2 regions of the Streptomyces sp. NPDC004838 genome follow, and region 2 is predicted to be linked to the other one. Evidence: riboswitches for the same ligand, from Rfam matches in the RefSeq annotation. Region 2 holds a riboswitch; the other holds the start of a gene.
The links. Region 2 has a riboswitch for glycine ahead of gcvT (glycine cleavage system aminomethyltransferase GcvT). Riboswitches for the same ligand answer to the same signal wherever they lie in the genome.
Positions count from the first base shown of each region.

Region 1: linked by a shared signal. The riboswitch ahead of gcvP (aminomethyl-transferring glycine dehydrogenase) and the one ahead of gcvT (glycine cleavage system aminomethyltransferase GcvT) in region 2 are both predicted to bind glycine.

Region 1 is NZ_JBSGAW010000027.1:6,933-21,574, forward strand. Features, by position in the region: gene ftsR (transcriptional regulator FtsR) at 1-655, shown strand, start outside; gene ACWEFL_RS26925 (bifunctional nuclease family protein) at 709-1,182, shown strand; gene ACWEFL_RS26930 (MerR family transcriptional regulator) at 1,395-1,991, shown strand; gene ACWEFL_RS26935 (DNA polymerase IV) at 2,139-3,749, shown strand; gene ACWEFL_RS26940 (PRC-barrel domain-containing protein) at 3,659-4,042, opposite strand; glycine riboswitch at 4,169-4,265, shown strand; gene gcvP (aminomethyl-transferring glycine dehydrogenase) at 4,451-7,336, shown strand; gene ACWEFL_RS26950 (DUF5999 family protein) at 7,680-7,877, opposite strand; gene ACWEFL_RS26955 (hypothetical protein) at 8,194-8,808, opposite strand; gene ACWEFL_RS26960 (glutamate-cysteine ligase family protein) at 9,292-10,812, shown strand; gene ACWEFL_RS26965 (CPBP family intramembrane glutamic endopeptidase) at 11,014-11,811, shown strand; gene ACWEFL_RS26970 (PhzF family phenazine biosynthesis protein) at 11,903-12,736, opposite strand; gene ACWEFL_RS26975 (PadR family transcriptional regulator) at 13,062-13,661, shown strand; gene ACWEFL_RS26980 (hypothetical protein) at 13,939-14,133, opposite strand; gene ACWEFL_RS26985 (Clp protease N-terminal domain-containing protein) at 14,397-14,642, shown strand, end outside.
Region 2 is NZ_JBSGAW010000001.1:93,643-108,284, forward strand. Features, by position in the region: gene ACWEFL_RS00415 (ABC transporter substrate-binding protein) at 1-1,470, opposite strand, end outside; gene ACWEFL_RS00420 (ABC transporter permease) at 1,602-2,606, opposite strand; gene ACWEFL_RS00425 (enhanced serine sensitivity protein SseB C-terminal domain-containing protein) at 3,391-4,179, opposite strand; gene ACWEFL_RS00430 (enhanced serine sensitivity protein SseB) at 4,336-5,136, opposite strand; gene ACWEFL_RS00435 (AAA family ATPase) at 5,814-6,491, opposite strand; glycine riboswitch at 6,699-6,792, shown strand; gene gcvT (glycine cleavage system aminomethyltransferase GcvT) at 6,940-8,064, shown strand; gene gcvH (glycine cleavage system protein GcvH) at 8,138-8,515, shown strand; gene glyA (serine hydroxymethyltransferase) at 8,593-9,852, shown strand; gene ACWEFL_RS00455 (L-serine ammonia-lyase) at 10,028-11,395, shown strand; gene ACWEFL_RS00460 (signal peptidase I) at 11,435-11,998, opposite strand; gene ACWEFL_RS00465 (hypothetical protein) at 11,995-12,570, opposite strand; partial or broken gene ACWEFL_RS00470 (transposase) at 12,765-12,914, shown strand; gene ACWEFL_RS00475 (UPF0158 family protein) at 12,911-13,258, opposite strand; gene ACWEFL_RS00480 (hypothetical protein) at 13,705-14,642, opposite strand, start outside.

The DNA of each region.
Region 1 (14,642 bases), on a different contig from region 2:
GCGGGACGAGTTTCCCGGCGTCACGATTTCCAAGATCCGTTTTCTGGAGGCCGAAGGGCTGGTCGAACCGCGCCGTACCCCGTCCGGGTACCGGAAATTCAGCTCGGAGGATGTCGAGCGGCTCGCCCAGGTGCTGCGCATGCAGCGGGACCACTATCTTCCGCTGAAGGTCATCCGCGAGCATCTCGACGCCGTCGCCCGTGGCGAGCAGCCGCAGCTGCCCGCTCAGAGCTCCGGCCGGGAGCTGTCCGACGGGGCCGGGGAGTCCGACGCCGACGGGCGTACCGCCGCCAGGGTGGGGCGGGCCGAGCTGCTGGCCGCCGCCGAGGTCGGCGAGGAGGAACTGGCCGACTGGGAGTCGTACGGCCTGCTCGCACCCGACGGCGACGGCGGGTACGACGCCGAGTCGGTGACCGTGGCCCGGCTCATCGCCGATCTCGGCAGATTCGGTCTCGAACCACGGCATCTGCGGGCCATGAAGGCCGCCGCCGACCGGGAGGCCGGACTCGTCGAACAGGTGGTCGCACCCTTGCGGCGGCATCGTAATCCGCAGACCAGAGCGCATGCCGAGGCCACCGCGAAAGAGCTGGCGGCCCTGTCCGTACGGCTCCACGCGGCCCTGGTACAGACCGCTCTCGGGGTCCGGCTCCACTGATCATGGACGTGCCCGACTACCCAAAGAGGCCGGGCACGTCCTAGGGTTGCTGTGTGAACGAGCTCGACGTTGTGGGTGTCCGGGTGGAAATGCCCTCCAACCAACCGATCGTGCTCCTGCGTGAAGTGGGAGGCGACCGGTACCTCCCCATCTGGATCGGTCCCGGGGAGGCGACCGCCATTGCCTTCGCACAGCAGGGCATGGCACCGGCCAGACCGCTGACCCACGACCTCTTCAAGGACGTGCTGGAGGCGGTGGGGCAGGAACTCACCGAGGTCCGCATCACCGACCTGCGCGAAGGGGTCTTCTACGCGGAGCTGGTCTTTGCCAGTGGAGTCGAGGTGAGCGCCCGCCCGTCCGACGCCATAGCGCTCGCCCTGCGCACCGGCACGCCGATCTACGGCAGTGACGGGGTGCTCGACGACGCGGGGATCGCCATCCCGGACGAGCAGGAGGACGAGGTGGAGAAGTTCCGCGAGTTCCTCGACCAGATCTCTCCCGAGGACTTCGGAACCAGCAGTCAGTGACCGCTGAACGCTGAGTGAGCATGGTGGCCGTCGGCGGAAGCCGGTGGCCACCCGCCGGCGGACAGGGCGCATTCGAGCAGCCCTTCCCCGGATCGGGGCATGCGAAACCACTCTCAGGGTGATTATCACTCGGCGTGGCGAGTGTGGCGATCGTTGACGCACCCCTGGTGACTGCCTACCGTCGTGTGGGCAGTCAAGGACGGAGGGCCGGCGTGAGAAGCAGCGGCGACGGTGCGGTTGGGGGCGCCCTCGGACGGAGTCCGGGGGAGGGCGGGCCGTATCCGCTCCAGCGGGGTGCGGCTGAACCGTCCGAGGAGACGGTCGGCTACCGCGGGCCCACCGCGTGCGCGGCCGCGGGCATCACCTACCGACAGCTCGACTACTGGGCGCGTACCGGCCTGGTCGAGCCGAGTGTCCGCCCGGCGTACGGGTCGGGCACACAGCGCCTCTACAGCTTCCGCGATGTGGTCGTCCTCAAGATCGTCAAGCGGTTCCTGGACACCGGCGTGGCCCTTCAGAACATCCGGGCGGCCGTGCGGCATCTCGGGGATCGCGGCTTCGCCGATCTGGAGCGGATGACCCTGATGAGCGATGGGGCGACGGTCTACGAGTGCTCGTCTCCCGACGAGGTCGTCGATCTGCTCCAGGGCGGACAGGGCATCTTCGGCATCGCCGTCGGCGTGGTCTGGCGCGATGTCGAGGCGGCGCTGTCGCAGCTGCACGGCGAGCGGATCGACACCGGCGAGACACTCGTCGGGAACAACCCGGCCGACGAACTGGCCAGGCGCAGACGCGACCGCGCGGTCTGAGCGCGGACCCGTCGCCGGTGTGCCCGTACCGGCGACGGCGAGGACGAGACGATACGCGGTTGGGGCCCTGTGCCCGGGTGGGACCGGTGGAGGGCGCGCGGGCCGGTTGGCGGGGCATTGTCAGTGGCGTGAGGCAGCATCGGAGATGTGAGATCCGCGCCGACGATTCTGCATCTGGACATGGATGCGTTCTTCGCCGCCGTCGAGCAGGCGGCGAAGCCCAGCCTGCGCGGAAAACCGGTGATCGTCGGCGGCCTCGGTCCACGAGGGGTCGTCGCCACGGCCTCGTACGAGGCGAGACGCTTCGGAGTGCACTCGGCGATGCCCATGGCGCAGGCCAGGAGGCTCGCGCCGAACGCGGCGTATCTCGTGCCACGCTTCTCCGTCTACCGCTCGGTCAGCGATCAGGTCATGGCGCTGCTCGGCAGGCTCTCACCGCTTGTCGAGCCGCTCAGCCTCGACGAGGCGTTCGTGGATCTGGAGGCGGGCGGCTCGGCCGGTGACTCGCTGTCGGCGCGGCTGGTGGGCGAGCGGTTGCGCGCGGACATCCGGGCGGTCACCGGGCTCACCGGGTCCGTGGGGCTCGCCGGGTCCAAGATGCTCGCGAAGATCGCCTCCGAGCAGGCCAAGCCGGACGGGCTCGTCCTCATAGAGCCCGGCACGGAGCGCGAGCTGCTCGGGCCCATGTCCGTACGGACGCTGCCCGGCGTCGGACCGGCGACCGGGGAGCATCTGCGGCGGGCCGGCATGACGACCTGCGCGGAGCTGGCGGAGGCGGGCGAGGACGAACTGGTACGGCTGGTGGGCAAGGCCCACGGGACCTCGCTGTTCCGGATGGCGATGGGGTACGACGACCGGCCCGTGGTCGCCGAGCGCGACACCAAGTCGGTGTCGGTGGAGGACACCTTCGACGTCGATCTGCACGACCGGGTCGGGATCCGGCTGGAGGTGGAGCGGCTCGCGGACCGCTGCGTACAGCGGCTGAGGGCGTCGGGGCACTCGGGGCGGACGATCGTGCTGAAGGTGCGGCGGTACGACTTCTCGACGCTGACCCGCTCGGAGACCCTGCGGGGGCCCACCGACGACCCCTCGGTGGTACGGGAGGCGGCAGCGCGGCTGCTGGAGGCCGTGGACACGACGGGCGGGGTGCGACTGCTGGGCGTGGGGGTCAGCGGCCTCGCGGACTACACCCAGGAGGACCTGTTCGCCCAGGCCGCCCAGGCGGCGGCTGGGGAGCCGACAGGAGCGGCGGAGGCCGTGCCCGGCGCGGGAGGAGCCGTACGGCCGGGAGACGCCGACCCGCGGAGCCCGTACGAGAGCGGTGACCGGCCGCCGCCCGGCGGCCTCGGCGGCGGAGTACGGACGGGTGCGTTGCCGGGCGATGACGGACCCGTACGGCACGGCGGGCACACGGCCGGGGCCGGGGACGCGCCCGCGGGGGACGAGGCGCTGGGGGAGCGGCGCTGGCCCGCCGGTCACGATGTGCGGCATGCCGTGTACGGGGCCGGATGGGTGCAGGGCAGCGGGGTGGGGCGGGTCACCGTGCGGTTCGAGGAGCCGGACTCGCCGCCTGGGCGCGTCCGCACGTTCCGAACGGACGATCCGGAGCTGGTGCTCTCCGATCCGCTGCCCCTGGTCGCCCTCGTCGCCCTGGCCGACGATTCGCGTCAGGCGTCGTCGCCGGCGACCTTCCCGAAGGAGCGGTCGCGGGCCGGTGACGGCGGAGTCTCCGGGGCCACGGAGAGTTCGAGGCCGTAGTGGTGGTACAGCTGGAGTTCCTGCTCGGGGGAGAGATGGCGGCCGACGCCGAAGTCCGGCGCGTCCTTGACCAGCGAGCGTTCGTACGGGACACGCAGGATGTCGTCGGCGAAGGTGCTCGGTTCCAGCGGGACGAACGCGTCCCGGCTGAAGAGCCCGGTGCGGACTGCCGCCCATTCGGGTGAGCCCGTGGCGTCGTCCAGATAGACCTCGTCGATCGTTCCTATCTTCACGCCGTTGCGGTCGAACGCCTTGCGGCCGATCAGGCTGCGCGGATCGATATCGGTTCGCACGGTCCCTCCAGAAGGTCGCAACTGCTGGTTAAATCATACGAAAGGGCACATTCTGGCCGTCGGCCACTTGAGGGATCGCATGAACGATCGTCGAGAGTGTGCGCTGGTAGGCTGGCAGGCGGCTGCTGACCCCGTGCGGGAGAGTCCACCGGCAGGACGACGGTGGCGCCGAAGGAGCAAATCCTCCCCGGAATCTCTCAGGCACCTGTACCGCACGGACGAGGTCACTCTGGAAAGCAGGGCGGGCGTCGGACGGCATCCGCTCTCACCGACGGTGAAAGCCGGAGCGCCCCGTTTTCGGGCGGTCCGGCGAAGCTCTCAGGTTGAGATGACAGAGGGGGAGGCCGTCCAGGGCATCCCGCGCCGTGGTGCCCCTCGCAGGTCGTGTCAGACCAGGAGGCCTCCTACATGACCGCCAACCGCATGCCGCTCGCACAGCTGGAGCGAGGCACACCCTTCGAGCAGCGCCACATCGGACCCGACGCCGAGGCCCAGGCCAAGATGCTGGCGCAGGTGGGTTACGGCTCGCTGGACGAGCTGACCGCCGCGGCGGTGCCCGACGTCATCAAGAGCGCCGGGGCACTTGGGCTCCCGGACGCGCGCACCGAGGCCGAGGTCCTCGCCGAGCTGCGCTCCCTCGCCGACCGGAACGAGGTGCTGACGCCGATGATCGGCCTCGGCTACCACGGCACCTTCACCCCGCCGGTGATCCTGCGCAACGTCATGGAGAACCCGTCCTGGTACACCGCGTACACGCCGTACCAGCCGGAGATCTCCCAGGGCCGCCTGGAAGCCCTGCTGAACTTCCAGACCATGGTGGCCGAACTGACGGGCCTGCCCACCTCCGGTGCCTCCCTCCTCGACGAGAGCACCGCCGCCGCCGAGGCCATGTCGCTCGCCCGCCGCGTCGGCAAGGTGAAGAACGGCGTCTTCCTGGTCGACACCGACGTACTGCCCCAGACCCTCGCCGTGATCCGGACCCGCGCCGAACCGACCGGAGTCGAGGTCGTCGCCGCCGACCTGAGCGAAGGCATCCCCGCGGAGATCGCCGACGGCGGCGTCTTCGGCGTCCTGCTCCAGTACCCCGGTGCTTCCGGCGCCGTACGGGACCTCAAGCCCGTCATCGACCAGGCGCACGCCCTCGGCGCGGTCGTCACCGTGGCCGCGGATCTGCTCGCGCTGGCCCTGCTCACCTCGCCCGGCGAACTCGGCGCGGACATCGCGATCGGCACCACCCAGCGCTTCGGCGTCCCCATGGGCTTCGGCGGCCCGCACGCCGGCTACATGGCCGTGCGGGAGACGTACGCCCGCAGCCTGCCCGGACGGCTCGTCGGCGTCTCCGTGGACGCCGACGGCGACAAGGCGTACCGCCTCGCGCTCCAGACCCGCGAGCAGCACATCCGCCGCGAGAAGGCCACCAGCAACATCTGCACCGCGCAGGTGCTGCTCGCCGTGATGGCGGGGATGTACGCCGTCTACCACGGCCCGGACGGACTGCGGTCGATCGCCCGGCGCACCCACCGCTACGCCACCCTGCTCGCCGAGGGCCTGAAGGCCGGCGGTGTGGACGTGGTGCACGGCTCGTACTTCGACACCCTGACCGTACGCGTCCCGGCCCCGGCCGCCGATGTGGTCGCCGCCGCCCGTGAGCGCGGGGTCAACATCCGCCTCGTGGACGACGCGCATGTCTCCGTCGCCTGCGACGAGACCACCACCCGCGCGGCCGTGGCCGCCGTCTGGGCCGCCTGCGGCGTCGACGCCGACATCGAGGCGCTGGACGCCGCCACCGGGGACGCGCTGCCCGAGGCGCTGCTGCGGACCGACGACTACCTCACCCACCCCGTCTTCCACCAGCACCGCTCCGAGACCGCCATGTTGCGCTATCTGCGCCGCCTGGCCGACCGTGACTACGCGCTGGACCGGGGCATGATCCCACTCGGCTCCTGCACCATGAAGCTGAACGCGACGACCGAGATGGAACCGGTCACCTGGCCCGAATTCGGGCAGATCCACCCCTTCGCCCCGGTCGAACAGGCCGCCGGCTATCTCACGCTCATCCGGGAGCTGGAGGAGCGGCTTGCCGAGGTCACCGGCTACGACAAGGTCTCCATCCAGCCCAACGCCGGATCCCAGGGCGAACTCGCGGGGCTCCTCGCCGTACGCGCGTACCACCGTGCCAACGGCGGAGAGCAGCGCACCGTCTGCCTCATCCCGTCCTCCGCGCACGGAACCAACGCGGCGAGCGCCGTCATGGCGGGCATGAAGGTCGTCGTCGTCAAGACCGCCGACGACGGCGAGATCGACGTCGACGACCTGCGCGCCAAGATCGAGAAGCACCGCGGCGAACTGTCCGTGCTGATGATCACCTACCCCTCCACGCACGGGGTGTTCGAGGAGCACGTCGCCGACATCTGCGCACGGGTCCACGAGGCGGGCGGCCAGGTGTACGTCGACGGAGCCAACCTCAACGCCCTGGTGGGCCTCGCCAAGCCGGGCGAGTTCGGCGGGGACGTCTCACATCTGAATCTGCACAAGACGTTCTGCATCCCGCACGGCGGCGGCGGCCCCGGCGTCGGTCCGGTCGCGGTGCGGGCGCACCTGGCCCCGTATCTCCCGAACCACCCTCTCCAGCCGACCGCCGGCCCCGAGACGGGTGTGGGACCGATCTCGGCGGCTCCCTGGGGCTCGGCGGGCATTCTGCCGATCTCCTGGGCGTATATGCGGCTGATGGGTGGCGAGGGCCTCAAGCGGGCCACCCAGGTCGCCGTGCTCGCGGCCAACTACATCGCCAAGCGGCTGGAGCCCCATTACCCGGTGCTGTACACGGGACCGGCCGGACTGGTCGCCCATGAGTGCATCGTGGATCTGCGGCCCCTGTCGAACGCCACCGGCGTCAGCGTGGCCGATATCGCCAAGCGGCTCATCGACTACGGCTTCCACGCGCCGACGATGTCGTTCCCGGTCAGCGGGACGCTGATGATCGAACCCACCGAGAGCGAGGACCTGGGCGAGATCGACCGCTTCTGCGACGCGATGATCGCCATCCGCACGGAGATCGAGAAGGTCGCGTCGGGCGAGTGGCCGGCCGACGACAATCCGCTGCGGAACGCCCCGCACACCGCCGCCGCGCTGGGCGGGGAGTGGACGCACGCCTACAGCCGGGACGAGGCGGTCTTCCCGGGCGCGGTGAACGCCGCGGACAAGTACTGGCCGCCGGTCCGCCGGATCGACGACGCGTTCGGGGACCGCAACCTCGTCTGCTCCTGCCCGCCGCTGGACGAGTACGACAACTGACGGACGGCACGCGTGCGTCGGGGCCGGTACGGAGGAACTCTCCGGCCGGCCCCTGTCGTACGGTTTGCTTCTGTCGTGCGGTTCGCCCCGGTCGTACCCGTCGTAGCTGTTGTACGGAGAACAGCTCGCGGCACGACCGACGGCCCGTCGTACCGCGCCGGATCCGCGTACGGAACCCCGGCTCGTCGTGGGCGAAGGCCCCCGCCTCGCCCGTCGCCGCCGCGTCGCTTGGCCGGATCGCGCCTGTGCGCCCGATATGCGGGCGCCCCCCGCCGTACGATGCGACGCATCCACGCAGAGGGCTCGATCCAACGGGTGCCGAGGGACGGCTTTCAGACGGCTCTCAGGCCGCCTTCACCGCCCGGAGAGGCCGGTGCGGCGCGATGATCTGTCCGTCGGGCAGCAGTTCGCCGGTGTCCTCGAAGAGGAGCACGCCATTGCACAGCAGGCTCCAGCCCTGTTCAGGGTGGTGCGCCATGAGGCGCGCCGCATCCCTGTCGGCTGAGTCGGATGTCGGGCAAGGTGGCTGATGCTGGCACATGGGTGGGTTCTTTCGCTGTGATGTGGTGAGTGTCCCGCGGCTCGATGAGGTGTTCATGGCCGCCCCCCGTATCTGTCGGTCCGATCCCAGTGTTGCCGCACGAGCGTCAATCCGCAGGGATTTCGCGACAGCTCGTCTCTCTCATGAGAGACGTATCACCCACGCGGGCGGTTCAGCTCAACTTGACTGTCCTTTCGGGTGGTTCAGGGGGGCCGGAATGGACTAGTCCATTCGGGCAGCAGTGCGCCCCGTCACCGATGAGTGACGGGGCGCGAACAGGGTTCGACCGCCGGGCGGGATGTGGGGCGGCGGTGTGTCAGGCCGGTGAGCCCAGCAGCGGGGCGGGAGTCAGCCGGAGGTTCATCACGGGCAGGAGGTCGGCGAACCGGTGCGGCCGGTGGGCGGCGATGCCGGGCGGTGCCGGGGCGAGCGGCACCAGGAGGTCGGTGGATCCGGGGGTGCCCGCGGAGGCGTCGGCCTCCGTGTCCGCGTGCAGCCAGAGTGTGAGCATGTACAGCGCGGGTATGGAGAGCAGCCGTGGCTGGAACGGCGTCTGGAGCGACTCCGCCTGACGGAGCGCCTGTTCGGTCGAGCGGAGGTAGGGGCCTTCGAAGAAGTGCGAGAACAGCCAGCCGTCCGGGGTCAGCTCCGTCTCCGCCGCGGCCACGGACCGCTCGCCGGCGCGGAGGAGGAAGCGCCACCCGGTGAGCCGGGTGGCGGGCCGGGGATCGTCGGGCACGATCCCGTCCAGCCCGTCCGGCACCTTCAGTTTCTCCAGTACATGTACGGGGAGCGGTGATTCGGGGCTCACGGGTCCCTGGACGGACCTGAGTGCCGGGATGTGGTCCTCGTGGACGGCGGACGGGGAACCGAGTGCCGCGAGGACGCTGCGGACGGCAGGCGCTGGGGCCGGGGGGACATGCAGCGGCATGATGGGTCGCCTCTCGCTTGGGAGACACGTGGAGCCAGGGCAGGTGCGGACGGCGCTGTCAGCGTGCGGGGCCAGAGGGGGGCCGGAAGGGCCACCGGGTGCCAACTCTCTGCCTCGTCCACCGAGTTTATACGACACGTGTTCTCACTGTGTTTCCGCTAGCGCTGGCCGGCGTTAAGGGCAAGGCGGATTCAAGTCCTTTTCAGCCGTTCGATACGCCGGTTTTCCCCTACGTTTCCGGCGATAGCCTGGGAGTATGTCCCCATGCCGGTAGGCCGAAACTCGTCGGCGTTTTTCACCAGACAGTGGGTGAAGGTAGATGTGTACTGCACCCTGCCGGGTCTGCGGGCCGCCCGATGGCGCACGCCACGGTACCGGTCCGGAAGCGCCCGCGCTGCGTTATGGATCAGTCGGTCTGGGCATTATCGTCCGTGACGCGAGCGACCGATGCTGCGTGCCGCCCACCGGAGGAAGGACGCTTCAATGGGGGACAAGGTCGTGACGGACGGGTTCGCGCTGTCTGATCGCCAGCGGTATCGGCGGAAGCTCCAGCAGTGTCTGGCGGGACTGGGACGGCTCCTGGCGGAGAAGAGGTTCGACCGTCCCAGAAATCTCATGGGTCTGGAGATCGAACTGAATCTGGCGGGTGCCGACGGGCTGCCCAGGATGATGAATGCGGAAGTGCTCGAGCGGATCGCGAGCCAGGATTTCCAGACCGAACTGGGAATGTTCAACCTGGAAGTAAATATCGTTCCGCACCGGCTCGACGGCCGGGTTCTCGACCAGCTGGCAGAGGAGTTGCGAACGGGGCTCGGATATGCCCACCGAAAAGCTGATGAAGTCGGCGCCGGAATCGTGATGATCGGCATTCTGCCCACCCTCGCCCAGGACGATCTCGTCAGCGCGAATCTCTCGGACGACGACCGCTACACGATGCTGAACGATCAGATCGTCGCGGCGCGCGGTGAGGCGTTCGCCCTCGACATCGAGGGCGTGGAGCGGCTGACCTGCACTTCGGCGTCGATCGCGCCGGAAGCGGCGTGCACATCCGTCCAACTGCACCTGCAGGTGACGCCGGCACGGTTCGCGGATGTGTGGAACGCGGCGCAGGCGGTGGCGGCGGTTCAGGTCGCGGTCGGGGCCAACTCGCCCTTCCTGTTCGGGAAGGAACTGTGGCGAGAGTCCCGGCCACCGCTGTTCCAGCAGGCCACGGATACCAGGCCGCCGGAACTCCAGGCCCAGGGGGTGCGCCCGCGCACCTGGTTCGGTGAGCGATGGGTGAATTCCGTATATGACCTCTTCGAGGAGAATCTGCGGTATTTCCCGGCCCTGCTGCCCATTTGCGACGAAGAAGAGGATCCGCTGCGGATCATCGACGACGGCGGGGTCCCCGGACTCCACGAACTCGTCCTGCACAACGGCACGGTCTACCGGTGGAACCGCCCTGTCTACGGCATCGCGGGCGGGGTGCCGCATCTTCGGGTGGAGAACCGGGTGCTGCCCGCGGGCCCCACGGTCACCGATGTGATCGCCAACGCGGCCTTCTACTACGGACTGGTCCGCGCGCTCGCGGAGGAGCCGCGGCCGGTGTGGACCAGGCTCCCGTTCGAGGCAGCGGCGGAGAACTTCGACACCGCGTGCCGCGACGGCATCGACGCGGAGCTCCAGTGGCCGCGTCCCGGCCGGGCGGGCGGCATCACACGGGTGCCCGTGGTCAAACTCGTACGCGATGAACTGCTGCCGCTGGCCGCCGCGGGGCTCGACGCGTGGAACATCGAGGCCGCCGACCGCGACCGGTATCTCGGGGCGATCGAGGAGCGGTGCAGGCGGCGGATCAACGGGGCCTCCTGGCAGGCGGAGACCTTCCACCGCGCGCTGGAGGCCGGCCTGGAGCGGGACGCGGCCCTGGCGGCGATGACCCGTCGCTACTGCGAGCTGATGCACCGGGGGGATCCGGTGCACACCTGGCCGATCGGGTTTCCGGGGCGCGAGACGGAAGCCTGAGACGGGCCGGGACGCACCGCGTCCGGGGCAGCGGCGGAATCGGGCAAGCTGTGGTGTCCCCTGTGAGGGGTCCGTCCCGCCTGTGAGGGGTCGTTCCCCGACGCCGACCCCGTGTCGAGCCTTTCGTGTCTGTGTTCGAGACCCTGGCCGGGTGAGGATGGGGGACGAGACCGGATCACCCGACTGGAGGCGCAGGTGCAGATGGAGGCGGGACGCGTGGCCGATTCTCTTCCCCAGGAGGGCGTGCCACGACGTGCTCTGCGGTCCGAGACGCTTCTGGTGCTCGCGCTCTCGCTGGGGGCCAGCGCGGTGTCGTCGCTGATCAGCTTTGTCGGATCGCTGACGAAACCGGGTGGTCTGAAGGAACAGGCGGCCTCCCTCAACGGGTCGTACGCACCCGGACGGCCCTGGCTCGATCTCGCCTGGCAGCTCTTCGGGATCGCGACCGCCCTGGTGCCGGTCCTGCTGGTCGCGCATCTGCTGACGAGGGAGGGCGCGGGCGGGCTGCGGTCGATGGGCTTCGACCGGACCAGGCCCTGGCCGGACCTGGGGCGCGGCACACTCGTCGCCGCGGGGATCGGGAGCGCGGGCCTGGCGTTCTATCTGGTGGCCAGGGCGACGGGCTTCAATCTGACGGTCGTGCCGGAGTCGCTGCCCGAGGTGTGGTGGAAGTTCCCCGTGCTGATCCTGTCGGCGATCCAGAACTCCGTCGTGGAGGAAGTGATCGTCGTCGGCTATCTGCTGCGCCGTCTCGGACAGTTGGGCTGGTCCCCGATGGCCGCGCTGGTGGCCAGTTCGGTGCTCCGAGGCTCGTACCACTTGTACCAGGGCATCGGCGGATTCATCGGCAACATGGTCATGGGCGTGGTCTTCGTACTGCTATACCGGCGCTGGGGGCGGGTGGGGCCGCTGGTGGTGGCGCATGCGCTGCTCGACATCGTGGCGTTCGTGGGGTACGCGCTGCTGGCCGGGAAAGTGGGCTGGCTGCCGACCGCGTGAGCTGCGGTCCGTGGGGGCGTACGGAACCGGTCCGTACGCCCCTCTCCGTGCCGGGCGGGATCACGGCTGTGCTCCGGACGGGGCTCCGAGGTCAGGGAGTGGTCAGAAGTTCGCCGTCGATGACCGTCACGGCCCGGCCGGTGAGCAGGGTGCGATCGCCGCGCAGGGAGGTGCCGACCAGGCCGGAGCGGGCGGATGCCTGGAGCCCGGTCAGTTCCGTACGTCCGATGCGCGCCGACCAGAACGGCGCGAGGGCGGTGTGGGCGCTGCCCGTGACCGGGTCCTCGTCGATGCCGACCCGTGGGAAGAAGCAGCGTGAGACGTAGTCGTAGCCGCCCGCCGGGTCCTCGGCCGCCGCTGTGACGATGACCCCGCGCCGGGAGAGCGCGGCCACGGCGACCAGATCCGGGGTGAGTTCGCGCACGGTCTTCTCGTCGGCGACCTCCAGAAGGAGGTCGCCGACGTGCTGGCCGGTGTCGTGTACCGAGATCACCCGCGCGCCGATGGCGTCCGCGACCGCGTCCGGGACCCCGACGGGGGTGAGCGGGGAGGTGGGGAAGTCGAGCGTGATGGAGCCGTCCTCATCGGCGGCGGCGGACAGGGTTCCGCAGCGGGCGGCGAACCGGACCGTGCCGCTCGCGGTGCCGGTGGTGTGCAGGACATGGGCGGTGGCGAGCGTCGCATGGCCGCACATGTCCACTTCGGTGGCCGGGGTGAACCAACGCAGGGCCCAGTCGGCGCGGTCCTCGCGGGCCGAGGCGGGGAGAGGGTGGGCGAAGGCGGTCTCGGAGAGATTGACCTCGGCGGCGACCTGCTGGAGCCAGGAGTCGTCCGGGAAGCGGTCGGCTCCGGGGAACAGCACGACGGCGGCGGGATTTCCGGCGAAGGGGCGGGGGGTGAAGGCGTCGACGAAGTGGATGCGCATAGGGGGACGGTAGCTGTGCGGGTAGTGGGCGGGCCAAGGCCAAACGGGCGAGGGTGGCCGTTTCCGACGTGCTCCTCGGCGGCGGATCCGGGTGCGACGTGGAGTACGTCCAGGGCGCCGGCTTCTCTCCGCACGGGCCGCTCAGTCCGACGGATGTCCCGACGGGTGGCCTGACGGAAAACCTGACGGAAGACCTGTTCCGGTGCCGAGCGAGGGGCCGGCCGGTCGCCGAGGGGGCCCGCCGTACGGCCGAGGCTTGTCGGGCGAGCTATTCCGATATATCGTTGACGCATCGCGACAGATCAACGATGGAAGGAGCGTAGCGATGCGTTCACATGGACACGAACACGGACATGGGCCTTGCGGGCCCGGCCATCAGGGTCGGGGCGGTTTCGAGGGACGCCGGGGCGCGTTCGGGCAGTTCGGTCCGCCGTTCGGCGGCGGGCCCTTCGGCGGCGGGCACGGCCGTGGCGGTGGCAGGGGGAGGGCGCGGCGCGGTGATGTGCGCGCGTCGATCCTGGCCCTGCTGAAGGACCGCCCGATGCACGGGTACGAGATGATCCAGGAGATCGACGAGCGCAGCGGCGGGGCGTGGAAGCCCAGCCCCGGCTCGGTCTACCCGACACTCCAACTGCTGGAGGACGAGGGGCTGATCGTCAGTGCGAGCGAGGGCGGCAAGAAGCTGTTCACGCTCACCGACTCCGGACGCGCCGAGGCCGAGTCGGGGCCGGATGCCCCGTGGGAACAGGCCGGGCGCGGTGTCGACTGGGAGACGGTCAACGAGATCCGGCAGGCGGGCTGGGGGCTGATGGAAGCCTTCGGCCAGGTCTGGAAGACCGGAAACGCCGAGCAGCGCCGGAAGGCCGTCGAAGCGATCAACGAAACCCGCAAGAAGCTCTATCTGATCCTCGCCGACGAGCACTGACCCGACGAGCACTGACCCGTGGCGACGGCCGAGGGTCCGCGCACCCCTTGGGTTCCAACGGTCCTCGCAACACCCGCGATCTGTGGGAGTTGCGAGGACCGTGGGCGTCGGTCGGCTGGCCCGCCGAGTCCGCATAGTGATTCATCGAGTGCGGCGGTCGCCGAATCCTCGAGTGGCCATACGGCCACCCCTTCTTCAGGTATCAGGCTTCATATATCGGGTCACGGTGCCGCGGAACGTAGCCGTACCGGGTCGAGCATTCAGTACTGATGAACAGTCAGATCTGTTCGATCAGCTGGTGGTGCCAGATCTCGGCGGAGTCGAAGCAGTCGGAGGCGCGGGGGTGCGGTCCCTCGTCATGGCAGTGGAAGGCGGCCCAGAAGAGATCCGCGGGCAGCGCGCAGGCCGGCGCGTACACCCGGTAGACGTACTGCCGCCCGTCCACCGCGAGCAGAGCGACCATCCAGAACATGCACGGGGGGACGCTCTCCCGGTGTCGGTCGGTTGCCCGCCGGACGCATGTGTACGGGGCATACGGCTCGCGGTGCGGGTGTGCGGCAAGGCGGCGCGCGCGGTCAGGGGGAGATCTCCGCGATCTCATCCGTAAGGAGGAGGAAACGGTCGGGCGTACCCACCTCCGGTGGGATGGGCAAATGGCCCCAGACGGGGACGCACGGCCTTTCGGCGGCTGATGAGGTGGGTTATGTGGAGAGCTCAGACCCCCGACGGCCGCGACTGCCCCGGCAGCGCGCCGTCTCGCGTGCGGAATCCGACACCCGGCTCACCCCTGAACTGGCCTCGGTGGTCGAGGGCGCGCGCCGCAGAGCCCTGCGCGACGGGGACCGGCAGGTCGACACCGCTCATCTGCTGCACTCGCTGATCGAGTCGGACCCGGAGGTCCGTGAGCTGTTCGGGCCGGGACCGCAGATCGCGCGGGTGCTCGGCTATCTCGTTCAGCGGAGCATCGGCTACGGACTGCGG
Region 2 (14,642 bases):
GCCGGTCGGGAAGTCCGGGCCCCAGCCGGACATGACCAGGCCCAGGCCGCGCTGCTTCACCACGGCCGGCGAACCGGTGATGCTGGAGGATTCGGCACCGTCGATCGCCTCGACCTCAGTCTTGATGCCGACGGCCCCGAGGGCCTGCTGGAGCGCCTCGGCCGCCTGGACCTCGTTCGGGTTGTTGCTGCGGGCGCTGATGTTGGTACTGAAGCCGTTCGGCTTGCCGCACGCCTTCAGGGCTTCCTTGGCCTTGGCGGTGTCCGGCTTGCCCTGGCGCGCCTTGATGCCGTACGGGTCGTAGTCGTCCGCGCCCTTGATGCCCTTGGGCAGCATGTTCGTGGCGATGTCACCGCCGGCCTGCGGGCCGCCGCGGACCGTCTGCAGCGATGTGTAGTCGGTGGCGTAGATGACGGCCTTACGGCACTCGATGTTGTCGAACGGCGCGACCTTGGTGGCGATGTCGACATAGCGGACGAAGCTCGTCTCGATGTTGTCGACATTGTCCTTGTGCTCGGTGAGCGCCTTGGTACGGCCCGCCTGGGCCATTCCGGTGGCGTTCAGGTCGAGGTCGTACTCGCCCTTGATGAGCAGTTCGTCGATGGCCTCGATGTTGGAGTTGATCGTGACGGTGATCTTGTCCGGCAGCGCGGGCCGGATCGGGTCGGACGCCTTCTGCCACTTGTCGTTGCGGACGAGGACGATGCTCTTCTTCGGCGTGTACGACTCGAACTTGTACGGGCCCGAGGAGAACGGCTTCAGCTGGTACTTGGCCGCCGTGTCCTTCTCCTTCTTCACCGGCGACCCGGACGGCATGGCGAGCATCTGCTCGAAGTCGCCGTTGGGCGCGGCCAGGTTGAAGACGATGGTCGTGTCGTCGGGCGTCTGGATCGCCTGCAGTCCGAGCTTGTCCGCGGTGGTGTCCTTGTACGGCCCCGGGTACTTCTGCTCCGGGTCGAGGACCTGCCGCAGATACTGCGGGCCGCCGGTGATGACGTCCTTGGCCCAGATGCGCTCGATCCCGTACTTGATGTCCTTGGAGGTGATCGGCGAACCGTCCTCCCAGGTGATCCCGGAGCGGAGCTGGTAGGTGTAGGTCTTGCCGCCGTTGGAGACGACGCCCTTGGCCTTGGCGAGGTCGGGGACGAGTTCGGCGCCCGCGGCGCCCGGTTTGGTCGCGTACGAGATGAGTTGCCGCGCGTAGAACCGGGAGAAGTCCCAGGCCATGCCGTAGTACTGGCGCTGGGGGTCGGCGGAGTCCAGGTCCTGTTTGCCGATGAACTTCAGCGTGCCGCCCGCTTTGGTCGACGGACTGGCGATGCCCTTGGCTCCGGCGTTGAATCCGGCGCCCTTGCCGCCGCCGTTCTCGTCGTCGGAGCCGCCGCCGCACGCCGCGGTGGCCGTGAGGGCGGCCACGACGAGCGCCGCTCCGGCGATGCGCCTGGTCCTCGACGAACGTAGGGGAGTCATAGTTCCTGCAACCTCCGGGGTAGCGCGGTCCCTGCTCGACGCCGGGAATCCATCGGGGAGCCGCCTGACATCTGTGGCAGGGGCACGTTCAGTTGGCCGCGGCCGGGCGGCGCCGCGGGGATCGAGGGCGGTCACCGGGTGCCCTTGGGGTCGAGCGCGTCCCGCACTCCGTCGCCGAAGAGGTTGAAGGCCAGGACCGTGATGAAGATCGCCAGACCGGGCACCACCATGAAGGTCGGGTCGGACTCATAGGTCTTCACCGCCGAGGAGAGCATCTGCCCCCATGAGGCGGTGGGCGGCTTCACCCCCGCGCCGAGGAAACTGAGCGCCGCCTCGGTGAGGATGTTGGTGGGGATCATCAGGGTCGCGTAGACGGTGATCGGGGCGACGAGGTTCGGCAGGAGTTCCCTGAAGAGCACATAGCGCCGGCCCGCGCCCAGGCTGCGGGCGGCCTCCACGTACTCCTTCTCCCGGAGGGAGAGGGTCTGGCCGCGGACGATGCGTCCGACGTACGGCCAGCCGAAGAAGCCGATCACGGTGACGAGGATGGCGACTCGGACGTTGGTCCCGGTCATGCCCAGCAGATCGGTGGGGAGCACCGAGACCAGGGAGATGATGAAGAGCAGCTGCGGGAAGGCGAGCAGCATGTCCATCACCCGGCTGATGACCGAGTCGACCCAGCCGCCGAAGTATCCGGCCATGACGCCGAACACCGTCCCGAGCAGTACGGCGACCAGGGCGGCCAGGAAGGCCACCAGGAGCGAGATCCGCGCGCCGTAGACGATCCGGCTGAAGACATCGCGGCCGTTGCTGGGCTCGACGCCCAGCAGATGCTCGGAGCTGATGCCGCCGTACGAACCGATGGGCAGGCCGAACAGCGGATCGAGCTTGTCCTGGTGGAACTTGTCGGGCGGGTGGCCGAGCAGATCGACGATGAGCGGGGCGAAGACGGCGACGAGGACCAGGAGTATGACAACGATGCCGCCCGCGAGCGCGAGCTTGTCCCGCTTCAGTCGGGTCCAGGCGATCTGCCGCAGTGATCGGCCCTCGACCGACTTCTTGAGTACAGCCGCCGCGACGTCGGCGGTCGCGGCCTTCTCCGCGTCCGCGCTCGTGTCGTGCATTGGTGCCGTCATCGTGGTGGGGCCCCTCTCGGCCGGAGGTGACCGGCCCGTACCCGCCGCTGGAGCGGCTTCGTTCACAACATCCGGTTGGACATGCGGCAGTCGGTACGGAGGTACGGGTTACCCAGCCGTACAAGGGGTGCGCGTCTCCCCTTGGTGCGGGAGTCTTCAACGGTCCCGCGATCACCCGCCAGACCCCCTGAGCAATGGTTGCTCAAACGTGATGCACCCTCAGAGGCTCCGATATCCGGACCGCTTCCCATACTGAGCGGATCGGTAATTGCCGTGTATGAGGCGAAAGTTGGGACAGTTCCCACTATGTGGACCGGAGTGCGTCCGAGGGATCGAAGGGGCAATTGCGCTCGGAAACAGGCAAACGACCGGGCCGGGCACGGCATTCGTGAAGCTCGTGCGGAGCCGGGGTGTGTGGGCCCTTCACACATGCCGTACGGGCCGCGCGCGGAGACCTGCGGAGACCGGGGTGGGCGGTCGCGGCGAACCGGGCGCGCGGGCGGGCGGCCACGCTCGGGGGTCGGCGCCCGAGGAACGGTGACTCCCGGGGTTGGGCGCGCGCTTCCGGATTCAGCGCGTGGGGGCGCGGTGTTCACCCGGATCAGTGCCGTCGGGGATCAGCACCCTTGGGGATCGGTGAACATCCGGGCGAGCCTTCGGGCTTCCGTCTTCTGAAGGATCGGCCCCGATGCTCGGGCTTCGGGGGCCGGCTACCGGCCTCCGGCTACCGGCTACCGGCTACCGGCTACCGGCTACCGGCTACCGGCTACCGGCTACCGCAGGATCAGCGGCCGTGGGGAGGGGGGTAGCCGTAACCGCCGCCGCCATGCGCGGGGTCATGGGCGTCACGGTCGTAGAAGGGCTGGGCATTGGCCCGCAGCCACATCGCCACCGGGTCGTACTCGTCCGACATCGCGACCGTGGAGACGGGCAGCCCGTCCGGCACCGCGGCGATCGACTGCTGCATCATCGCGCGCACCGCGTCCACCGACTGTCTGCCCGTGTCGTACAGATCGAGCCCGATGGCGAGATACGGAGTGCCCAGCGCGGGCTGGACCCACGCGCGGCGCAGTGAGCGGACGGCGGTGGTGCGGTGGGCGTTCTGCGAGAGCAGGGCGTAGAAGTGCTGGATCTCGATGGCCGGTTCGGAGAGCCTGAGCGGTCCGGCCGGCATCCGGTCGAGGCCGGTGGCGATCCGGCGCAGATCCGGCCAGGGGATGCCGACGCCGCCACCGGGGGCATGCGGATTCAGCCAGATGCCCCAGCGGTCGGGGTAGAGCGCTCGGGCGATGTCGAGCCCGCTGACCACCTCATGTGCGCGGTTCCAGCCGGAGACGGAGAGTTCCTGGGCGGAGGTGACACAGGGGGCGTAGCCGACGCCGTCGATCTCCATGTTCCCGTACTGCGCGTCCGGGGTGCCCGGCCGGCCCTGCCAGAGCAGCATCCACACCTGGCCGCCCGCGGGGTCGGCGAGCGCCTTGAGCAGTGCCTCGTACGCGTCATAGCGCCCGGGGGTCACCTGGCGGAGCATGTGCTCGACCTGCCCGGTCGCCGCGGTGCCTGACGCGCTCACCCTGGTCCCGCCCCTCTGTCCGACCCTGTATCCGACATTCGCGACCTCCAGCCGGTGGGAGGCCGACTCCGGACCGCTGGTGGTGTCCGGGCATATGAAACCAGCTTAATCGGCCGTCCTGACATCGACTTGACGTCCTTGAGCGCCACCCGTTCGCTATCTGTGATCCCGCTGATAGAAGGGGCGCAGCTTCTCCAGCATCCAGTCGGCCACGGGGTCGTGTGCGACGTCCAGCAGCACGATGCTGACGGGCCAGGGAATCGGGACCCGGCCCAGCGCCCGGCCCAGGGCGTCCAGGGGGGCGTTGGCGTGGGCGGCGTCGAGGGAGGCGAGCTGGACGCCGATGAAGAGCGTCGGCGGATCGCCCTCGACGGAGGCGAGAGCCCTGCGCGCGGTGAGGACGACGCCGGACTCCTGGAACTCCCCGGCCGCCGCGGCCAGGAAGTCGACGGGCTCGTCCTGCCAGTCCGGCTCGAAAAGCCGTACGCGCCCACCGCTCGCGGGCCCCGCCCCAGGGCCTCCGGCATCGATGACGCCCCCCAGCGGGTCGCCCACCGCCCGGCACAGTTCGGCGACGGCGGGCGGCGGCAGCGGCGCGCCGACGGCGCCACCCGGATTGACGGCGATGCCGAGCTGCGGGGGCAGTCCGCGGGCGAACTCGCGCGCGGGCGCGACGGTGAAGGACATATGGCTGCCGACGCAGGCCATGAACTGCTCTTCCGAGCTGAAGACGGGCACATACGCCCCACCGTCGATCTCCATCATGGGCAGATCGAGGTCCCGGCTCTCCGGGCCGCCGCCGTTGGGCAGCGGCACCCAGATACGGCTCCGCCCGAGCACCTCGACGAGCCGCGCACCCGCGGCCGGGTTCCCGACCGACGCGGCGAGCACCTCTTCCAGCTCGTTCACAGGCCACTGCGCGTAGAGACGCGAATGCGCCTGCTCCGACATGGTCATGCCCCCGACCCTCTCCCCCGGCTCCCACCGGGCGTCCCACGACTGCGCTCCCCCGACTTTAATGCCGTGGAAGGCCGCGGGGGCCGCGCGGGGCGCGGACGAGCGGCGGCCACTTAGCCAAGGTGGACGGCACCGCGAGGCGCGCGGGGCGCAGGCGGGGTGGACGGCGCGGGGCGCGAGGGGCGGGCGGACGGCGCGAACGGGCGGTGCGGTCCAGCCGCCCCCGCCGCCCGGCTGCTCCCGGCCCCGCCCGTCCCGGCGTCCCACCCGCCCTGGCGTTCCGCCCGGCGGGTGGCCGCACCCCACCACAGAGCGGTCTGACGGCGACAGAGGCGGGGGCCAGGGAGGCCGGGACGGGGAGACGGCCGCGGGTACGGGGACAAGGCGCCGGGACGGAGAGGACGGGAACAGCCACGGGGACGGGACGGGGAAACAGGAACGGCCCCTGGGGACGCGGACGGCTGAAAAATGCCCTACCCATCCGGGTGCCCGAGCCCGCGGGCTCGGGCTGGTGCTCGTGTTCCGCTCCCACGTACGCAAGCTCGCGCCCGCGCCCCTGCCTCGTACACAGACCCGTGCCGTACACGGACCCGCGCCCCTATGTCCCGCCTCACAGACGTCCCGTACACGTCCCGTATCCCGTCTCGCGGGTCCGTTTCCGTACTCGGGCGCCGCCCTCAGCACCTCGGCGGGCTGGCGAACCCCATCCGGGTCAGGACCGTCGCCGCGTCCCGGTCCAGCAGCACCGCGGAGGCGCAGCCGGACGGGAGACGGCCGCCCTCCGCGTCCGAGATGAGACGGCCGGCGGCACGGCGGTGGCGGGCGAAGGCGTACCCCGACACTCCCCGGCCGCGCTCGCGCTGCCCCTGCCGGGCGATCTTCGGCGAGACGTCGAGGATGACCAGATGCAGGGCCGTGCCCCGGCGCCGGGCCTCACGGGCGAGCCAGCGGCGCACCCACGCCTGCGTACCGCAGTCGTGGACGACGACGCTCTCGCCGGAGCGCAGGGCCCGCCGCAGCCCCGCGTAGTGCGCGAGGCGGACGAAGGGGCGGTAGACCGCGTACGGCAGAAACCCGGGCATTCGGGCGTCCCACCGGTCCCGCGTGTCCTGGGAGTCGATGCGCAGGCCGCTCGCCGCACGCCGGATCAGCGTGGACTTCCCGCTGCCGGGCAGCCCGGAGACCACCACGAGGTCACCCGCTCCGAATGTCAGCCGCCGCGGACTGCGCCCGGAGCGCTCCCGCAGATCCCGCAGCGCGGGCGCGGGCGCCCCCAGAAGCTCCCGGACGGGCGCCGATGGCTGAGCGGGCACCCCCGCGGTCGTCGCGTAAGCACCGGAGTGCTGCAACGTCATCACACCCTCCCCCACTGTCAGCTCACCGACACACTTGCCCAAGAAGCGTAAAGAAATGGTAATGCGGTTCAACGGGTTTCCCCGTGAAGAGCGTCTTGCCCCATGTCGCGGTTCCGGGAACGGCGACGGGAGAATCCGTTGGGCCCGTCCACCCCACTCGACCGTGAGGCGTGCAATGATGTGCCCGCCAACTGCATACCGGCCGCTTGAATCCGCGCGGGAGAGTTCCGGCCATGCCGCCGGACGCCGAAGGAGCAAGTTCCTCCCTTGAATCTCTCAGGCCCCGTACCGCGCGCGATGAGGCAGATCTGAAAAGCGAGCCGCTGGCAGTGGCTCCACCCAAGGTGCAAGTCGCGACCATCTCTACGTACGGTCGCGGTGAACCTCTCAGGTTCCGATGACAGATGGGGAGGAACGTCCTCGTCGCCATGCCTTGGGAGTCCCGTCCATGAGCCCTGCCCCCCGTCGTACCCCCCTCGACGCCCTGCACCGGTCGCTGGGCGCGACCATGACCGATTTCGCCGGCTGGGACATGCCGCTGCGGTACGCCAGCGAGCGCGACGAACACCAGGCCGTACGCACCCGAGCGGGCCTCTTCGACCTCTCCCACATGGGCGAGATCACGGTCACCGGCCCGCAGGCCGCCACACTCCTGGACTACGCGCTGGTCGGGAACATCGGCACGGTCGGCGTCGGGCGCGCCCGCTACACCATGATCTGCCGGGAGGACGGCGGCATCCTGGACGATCTGATCGTCTACCGCCTCGGTGACGCCGAATACATGGTCGTGGCCAACGCGGACAACGCCCAGACCGTCCTGGACGCGATCACCGAGCGTGCCGCGGGCTTCGACGCCGAGGTGCGCGACAACCGGGACGCCTATGCGCTGATCGCCGTACAGGGCCCCGAGTCCGCGGGCATCCTGAAGTCCGTCACCGACGCCGACCTGGACGGGCTGAAGTACTACGCGGGCCTGCCCGGCACGGTCGCCGGGGTCCCCGCGCTGATCGCCCGTACCGGCTACACGGGCGAGGACGGCTTCGAGCTGTTCGTCGAGCCGGAGCGGGCACAGGAGCTGTGGAAGTCGCTGACGGCCGCGGGCCGGGACGCCGGTCTCGTCCCCTGCGGTCTGTCCTGCCGCGACACCCTGCGCCTGGAGGCGGGCATGCCGCTGTACGGGCATGAGCTGACCACCGCGCTGACCCCCTTCGACGCCGGCCTCGGCCGGATCGTGAAGTTCGAGAAGACCACGAACGGCGGAGCCTTCGTGGGCCGCGAGGCCCTGGCCGCGGCGGCCGAGCGCGCCGAGACCGCCCCGCCGCGCAAGCTCGTCGGCCTGATCGCCGAGGGCCGCCGTGTCCCGCGCGCCGGATACGAGGTCGTCGCCGGCGGCAAGGTCGTCGGCGAGGTCACCTCGGGCGCGCCCTCCCCCACGCTGGGGAAGCCGATCGCCATCGCGTACGTGGACCCGGAGCACGCCGTCCCCGGCGCCGAGGGCGTCGGCGTCGACATCCGCGGCACGCACGAGCCGTACGAGGTCGTCGCGCTGCCGTTCTACAAGCGCCAGAAGTGACCCTCGGCACACCCTCGCCCACCACCCCCCTGCCCGTACATCCGCACTTCCCGCGTACAGGAGAATTCAGATCATGAGCAACCCCCAGCAGCTGCGTTACAGCAAGGAGCACGAGTGGCTGTCGGCCGCCGACGGCGGTGTGTCGACGGTCGGCATCACGGAGTTCGCGGCCAACGCGCTCGGTGACGTCGTCTACGCACAGCTTCCCGAGGTGGGCGACACGGTGACCGCGGGCGAGACCTGCGGCGAGCTGGAGTCGACCAAGTCGGTCAGCGATCTGTACTCCCCGGTCTCCGGAGAGGTCACCGAGATCAACCAGAACGTCGTGGACGACCCTTCGCTGGTGAACACCGCCCCCTTCGAGGGCGGCTGGCTGTTCAAGGTGCGGGTCGGCGAGGAGCCCAAGGATCTGCTCACCGCCGACGAGTACGCGGATTTCTCCAGCGGCTGACGTGCCCCCGCAGCTGATGCGCCCCAGCAGCTGAGGGACTTTGGCAACCGACCATCACCACCCCCAGGGATCCAGAGATGTCGCTTCTCAACACCCCTCTCCATGAGCTGGACCCGGACGTCGCCGCCGCCGTCGACGCCGAGCTCCACCGCCAGCAGTCCACCCTCGAGATGATCGCCTCGGAGAACTTCGCTCCGGTCGCGGTCATGGAGGCCCAGGGCTCCGTCCTCACCAACAAGTACGCCGAGGGCTACCCCGGCCGCCGCTACTACGGCGGCTGTGAGCATGTCGACGTCGTCGAGCAGATCGCCATCGACCGTGTGAAGGCGCTCTTCGGCGCCGAGCACGCGAACGTCCAGCCGCACTCGGGCGCGCAGGCGAACGCGGCGGCGATGTTCGCGCTGCTGAAGCCCGGCGACACGATCATGGGCCTGAATCTCGCGCACGGCGGGCATCTGACCCACGGCATGAAGATCAACTTCTCGGGCAAGCTCTACAACGTGGTCGCCTACCACGTGGACGACGCCACCGGCCAGGTCGATATGGCCGAGGTCGAGAAGCTCGCCAAGGAGTCCCGGCCCAAGCTGATCGTGGCCGGCTGGTCCGCGTACCCGCGTCAGCTGGACTTCGCCGCCTTCCGCAGGATCGCGGACGAGGTCGGCGCGTATCTGATGGTCGACATGGCCCACTTCGCGGGCCTCGTCGCGGCGGGTCTGCACCCCAACCCGGTGCCGCACGCCCATGTCGTCACCACGACCACCCACAAGACGCTGGGCGGCCCGCGCGGCGGAGTGATCCTCTCCACGCAGGAACTGGCGAAGAAGATCAACTCGGCGGTCTTCCCCGGTCAGCAGGGCGGCCCGCTGGAGCATGTCATCGCGGCGAAGGCGGTCTCCTTCAAGGTGGCCGCCACCGAGGACTTCAAGGAGCGCCAGCGGCGCACGCTGGACGGCGCGCGCATCCTCGCCGAGCGCCTGGTCCGGGACGACGTCAGGAAGTACGGCGTCTCCGTGCTCTCCGGCGGTACGGACGTCCATCTGGTCCTCGTCGACCTGCGCGACTCGGAGCTGGACGGCCAGCAGGCCGAGGACCGGCTCCACGAGGTCGGCATCACGGTCAACCGCAACGCCGTCCCGAACGACCCCCGGCCGCCGATGGTGACCTCGGGCCTGCGGATCGGCACCCCGGCGCTCGCCACCCGCGGTTTCCAGGCGGACGACTTCCGCGAGGTCGCGGACGTCATCGCCGAGACGCTGAAGCCGTCCTACGACGCCGAGGCGCTGCGCGCCCGGGTGACGGCGCTGGCCGCGAAGCACCCGCTGTACCCCGGTCTGTAGCCCTTACGTTCCACCGGCGGATTCCGGGGCACCGCGCACACTGGACGGTGAGCGCGGTGCCCCGCCCGTACCACGCACCACCCCGGTGCATCCCGCGCACCACCCCGGCGCGTATCCGCACCACCCCGCACCACCCCGGCAGACAACGGCGTCTACCACTCTCCTAGGAGTCCCCGTGGCCATCTCGGTCTTCGACCTCTTCTCGATCGGCATCGGCCCCTCCAGCTCCCACACGGTCGGCCCGATGCGCGCCGCCCGGATGTTCGCCCGGCGGCTGAAGAACGAGGGTCTGCTCGTCCACACCGCCTCGGTACGGGCCGAGCTGTACGGTTCGCTCGGCGCGACCGGCCACGGCCACGGCACCCCGAAGGCCGTCCTCCTCGGCCTGACGGGCGCCTCCCCCCGTACGGTCGAGGTCGAGACGGCCGACGAGCGGGTGGAGCGGATCAAGGAGTCCGGCCGGATCAGTCTGCTCGGGATGCACGAGATCGGCTTCGACTTCGACAGGGACCTGATCCTCCACCGCCGCAAGACCCTGCCGTACCACGCCAACGGCATGACGGTCTTCGCGTACGACTCCGAGGGCGCGACCGTCCTGGAGAAGACGTACTACTCGGTGGGCGGCGGCTTCGTCGTGGACGAGGACGCGGTGGGCGAGGACAGGATCAAGCTCGACGACACCGTGCTGCGGCACCCCTTCCGCACGGGCGACGAACTGCTGCGGCTGACCGAGGAGACCGGGCTCTCGATCTCCTCCCTCATGTTGGAGAACGAGAAGGCGTGGCGCACGGAGGACGAGATCCGTGCGGGTCTGCTGGACATCTGGGGGGTCATGCGGGCCTGCGTCTCGCGCGGCATGTCCCGTGAGGGCATCCTCCCCGGCGGCCTCAAGGTCCGCCGGCGCGCCGCCAACTCGGCCCGCCGGCTGCGCGCCGAGGGCGACGCTTCGGCCCACGCCATGGAGTGGATCACGCTCTACGCGATGGCCGTGAACGAGGAGAACGCGGCGGGCGGCCGGGTCGTCACCGCCCCCACCAACGGCGCGGCGGGCATCATCCCGGCCGTTCTCCACTACTACACGAACTTCGTGCCGGGCGCCGACGACGAGGGCGTGGTCCGCTTCCTCCTCGCGGCAGGCGCGATCGGCATGCTCTTCAAGGAGAACGCCTCCATCTCCGGCGCCGAGGTCGGCTGCCAGGGCGAGGTCGGCTCCGCCTGCTCCATGGCCGCGGGCGCCCTCGCGGAGGTCCTGGGCGGCACTCCCGAACAGGTCGAGAACGCCGCCGAGATCGGCATGGAGCACAACCTCGGCCTCACCTGCGACCCGGTCGGCGGTCTGGTCCAGATCCCCTGCATCGAACGCAACGGCATGGCGGCGGTCAAGGCCGTGACCGCGGCGAGGATGGCGATGCGCGGCGACGGCAGCCACATGGTCTCGCTCGACAAGGTCATCAAGACCATGAAGGAAACGGGCGCGGACATGTCGGTCAAATACAAGGAGACGGCGCGGGGCGGGCTCGCGGTGAACATCATCGAGTGCTGAGGTCGTAGGCCCTGAACGGCACCTTTCCAGCCACCGGAACTACTTGTGCCGGCTACGGCTGTGCGGTGGCAGCGCGGCGAGCGCGAGCAGAATGGCCAGTCCGAGCAGCAGGATCGCCTCCCGCACGAGCTGCTCGGCGCGCCAGAGCTGGACCGGCAGCCCGATCCAGGGCACGTGCAATCGCGCGACGCCTTGGAGTGCCTTGGGCCGAATCGGGGTGGAGTCAGGGGTGGAGTTGGCGTCACCTTTGGTGATCAGGTCGTTGTTGGGAAGTACCCCGTGGACCCGATGGGTGAGCAGTTGGCCGGATCGAGTGGGGTCCTGGGCCAGCACGATCTGGCCCACCGCCGGTGTGCGGTCGCGTGGTGGCTGGTAGAGAACGACGTCGCCCGGCATGAGGGCGGGACGCATGGAGCCCGACTGCACCACGCCCGCTGTCCAGCCCAGCGCCACCACGGGCAATTGCGCCCACACCATCAGCCCGACCATCGAGCCGAGCAAGGTACGTGCGGTGATCGAGGTGACCACGCGGATCGGGTGCGGGACGTCTTTGACCGTGGGTTGGCGGGGAGCGCCGGCAGCAGGGTCACTGGGGAGAGTCACTTGTGTTCCCGTGCTTCCCAGGTGAAGGTCACCTCGTTGGTGTTGGTGCTCTGCGAGCCATTGGGTGCGCTCCGGCTGAACTCCCACGCGATGCGGAAACTCACCGCGCCGCGCAGGGGGGAGGGACCCACGCCGGTGCGGAAGTCGGTGTGCACGGCGACGAACGTGTCCAGGGTGCCGCGGAACACGGTCTCGCGCCGGGTGAAGCCCTTGCAGTCGCCGGCGTCGCCGCCGCTGCCCACCTCGATTCTGAGGTTGACGAAGGACTGGAAGTTGTTGGGCCAGTTCGGTGAGCTGCTGTACACCTTGAGCACTGAGGGGAAATCGGTGTTCGATTTGATCCTGATGCAGTTGGAGCCCCTGTCGCCAGGTTGCATGTCCTCGACGTCGAACATGGGCACCTTGCTGTCATTGGCCAGCCCGAACGAGCCGGAGGTCCACGTGTTGCCGCTGTTGCTGCTGGTCGCACTCCAGTCGGCGTTGGTGGCACTCCAGACCAGAGCACCGCTGAGCAGTAACCCGAGCGGAACGGGCACCACCTTTACCAGCACGTTCAGCCAGGGACGCCCCATTGCCCACTCCGTTCAATCCCATCACTCCGCACCGTATTGTCCCAGCTTGTCGCACCTTGTCTCTCCGGTGGTGGTGACGCTCCGTATCGCGATCCGGGTCTGATGGAGGCTCGGCTCCCTGCGACACCGTGCTCTCATGGCGTTGTCGTTCACTGAACGTGCACGACGGACCTGGTTGAGCGGCGCGAAGCGTCCGGGGTGGGGGCCGACGTCGGGCTGATGACCGTGAGGCGCAGGCCGCGATCGTGTTCGTGGCGACATCGGGCTGCGCGTGGAGGCGGTTGCCTCCGGTGTTCGGTCCGTGCCGGCAGACGGTGTACCGACGTTTCGCCCAGTGGAGTCAGGACCCCGTCGTTCGCCGCGGCGCGAGCGGCGTCGGGCGGTAGCCCTCCTCCGCCAGCCAGGCGCGGGCCCGGCCGAGCTGTCGTTCCTCGTGGAATCGGTGGTACCGGCGCGAGGCGCGCTCGTCGTGGGAGAGGACGTCTTTGAACCGCCGGAAGGCTCCTCGCCCGGCGATGGCGATCCGCAGCCGGGCGGCGAGGGCGGGATCACCGAGCCCGTCGACGAACAGTTCCATGTCCCGGTAGCCGGGCCGGGAACCGAGAGCCGGCACGTGCAGCCATCGCTCGGGGTCGTCCGCGGCCCCCCGAGCCCGGGGTCGAACTCGTCGGTGAACGCCGGAAAGCACTCCCCGGTGGACAGATCGAGTCGGCCACCCGAGTGGGCGGGGTCGCCCTCCAGCAGCATGGCGAGCATCTCCAGATCGACCCCGAGCGGACGCAGGAGGGGATCCGCCGTGCCGTCCATGGCCGTGCGCAACCGGTCCGCCAGCTCCTCGTCCCCCTCGAAGCCGCGCTCCTGGAGTGCGCTCAGGAACTGGGCCGCCGTCTCCGCGGCACCCGGCAGACCCAGCGCCGCAGCCCCGGCCACGCCCTCGCCGGCCAGTTGCAGCACATCACTCGCGGGTCCCCGGCGCAACGCCGCCAGCAGCGCCGCCCCGTCCTGCCCGTAAAGCGCACGGCGCAGAGCCCGCAGCCCGTCCTCGTCCCATGCCTCGGCCATGTGTCCGACAGTAACGCGCCGCCAAGGACGTACGGCGACGTGCCCGCGCCCGTGGAACCGGCAGCGCCGCCCTCAACGGCGGTGCTTGCGGCCGCTCTTGCCCGAGCGGCGGCTGCGGTTACGGATGTGGCCGAGGCGGGCGGCGGGGGTCCGCAGCGCGCGGGAAGCCAGCCGTCGGAGCTCTTCGAGTCCGGCCCGGTCCGGGTGCGTGGAGGCCAGCGCGGCGGCGACCGCTTCCCCGGCCTGGGGGCCCTGGGCGCTCAGCGCTTCCTCGGCGCCGTCCCGGCCGCCCGTCAGTTCCACGAGTTGGAGCAGGCTCTCGGCGAGCACCAGCAGGTGCTCCTCATCGGTCATGTCCTCGGGGGAGAGAAGTTCACGGTGCGCCAGCACGCTCAGCGCGAGCGGCGCGAGCCGGGGGTCGCCGCGCAACTCGCGCAGCAGCCGTTCGCCCTCGCCATCCGGCAACGCCGTCAGCAGTACGGTGAGCATCGCCTGGGCACGCGTGCGGAAGACCATGGTCCGTACGGCTTCGGTGAGTTGCCGCAGTGCGGCGTCCCGCTCACCACGCGCCGACAGCCAGCCGTCCAGCTCCGCGCGGGCGGCATCCGGGTCGTAGTCGTCGGCCAGCACCCCCAGCAGACCGGCCGCCGGCGCCTGTGCCAGCTCGCCGACCAGCGGTGCGTCCCGGCCCGCCGCCAGCAGCCGCTGCCGTACCGCCCACGTGCCCGGCTCGGTGAGACGGATGAGCTCGACGGGCCCGGCGGTCAGCTCCTCACGCCGACGGTGGACGCGTTCCCGCGCCGCCGGGTCCGCCGCCGCCACGAAGCCCAGCAGCTCCGCGAACTCCGGCGGCATGTCGGCCGGCGGCGCGGAGCCGGCGTCGGCGAGGTCGACGTCGAGGAAGACCGGGTCGGCCATCCCCCGGTCGCGCTCAAGCGCGCCCAGGTCGACCAGCGCGTCGATCACCGTGCGCAGATCCCGGTCGGCTTCCTCGAACCACATCCGCTCCT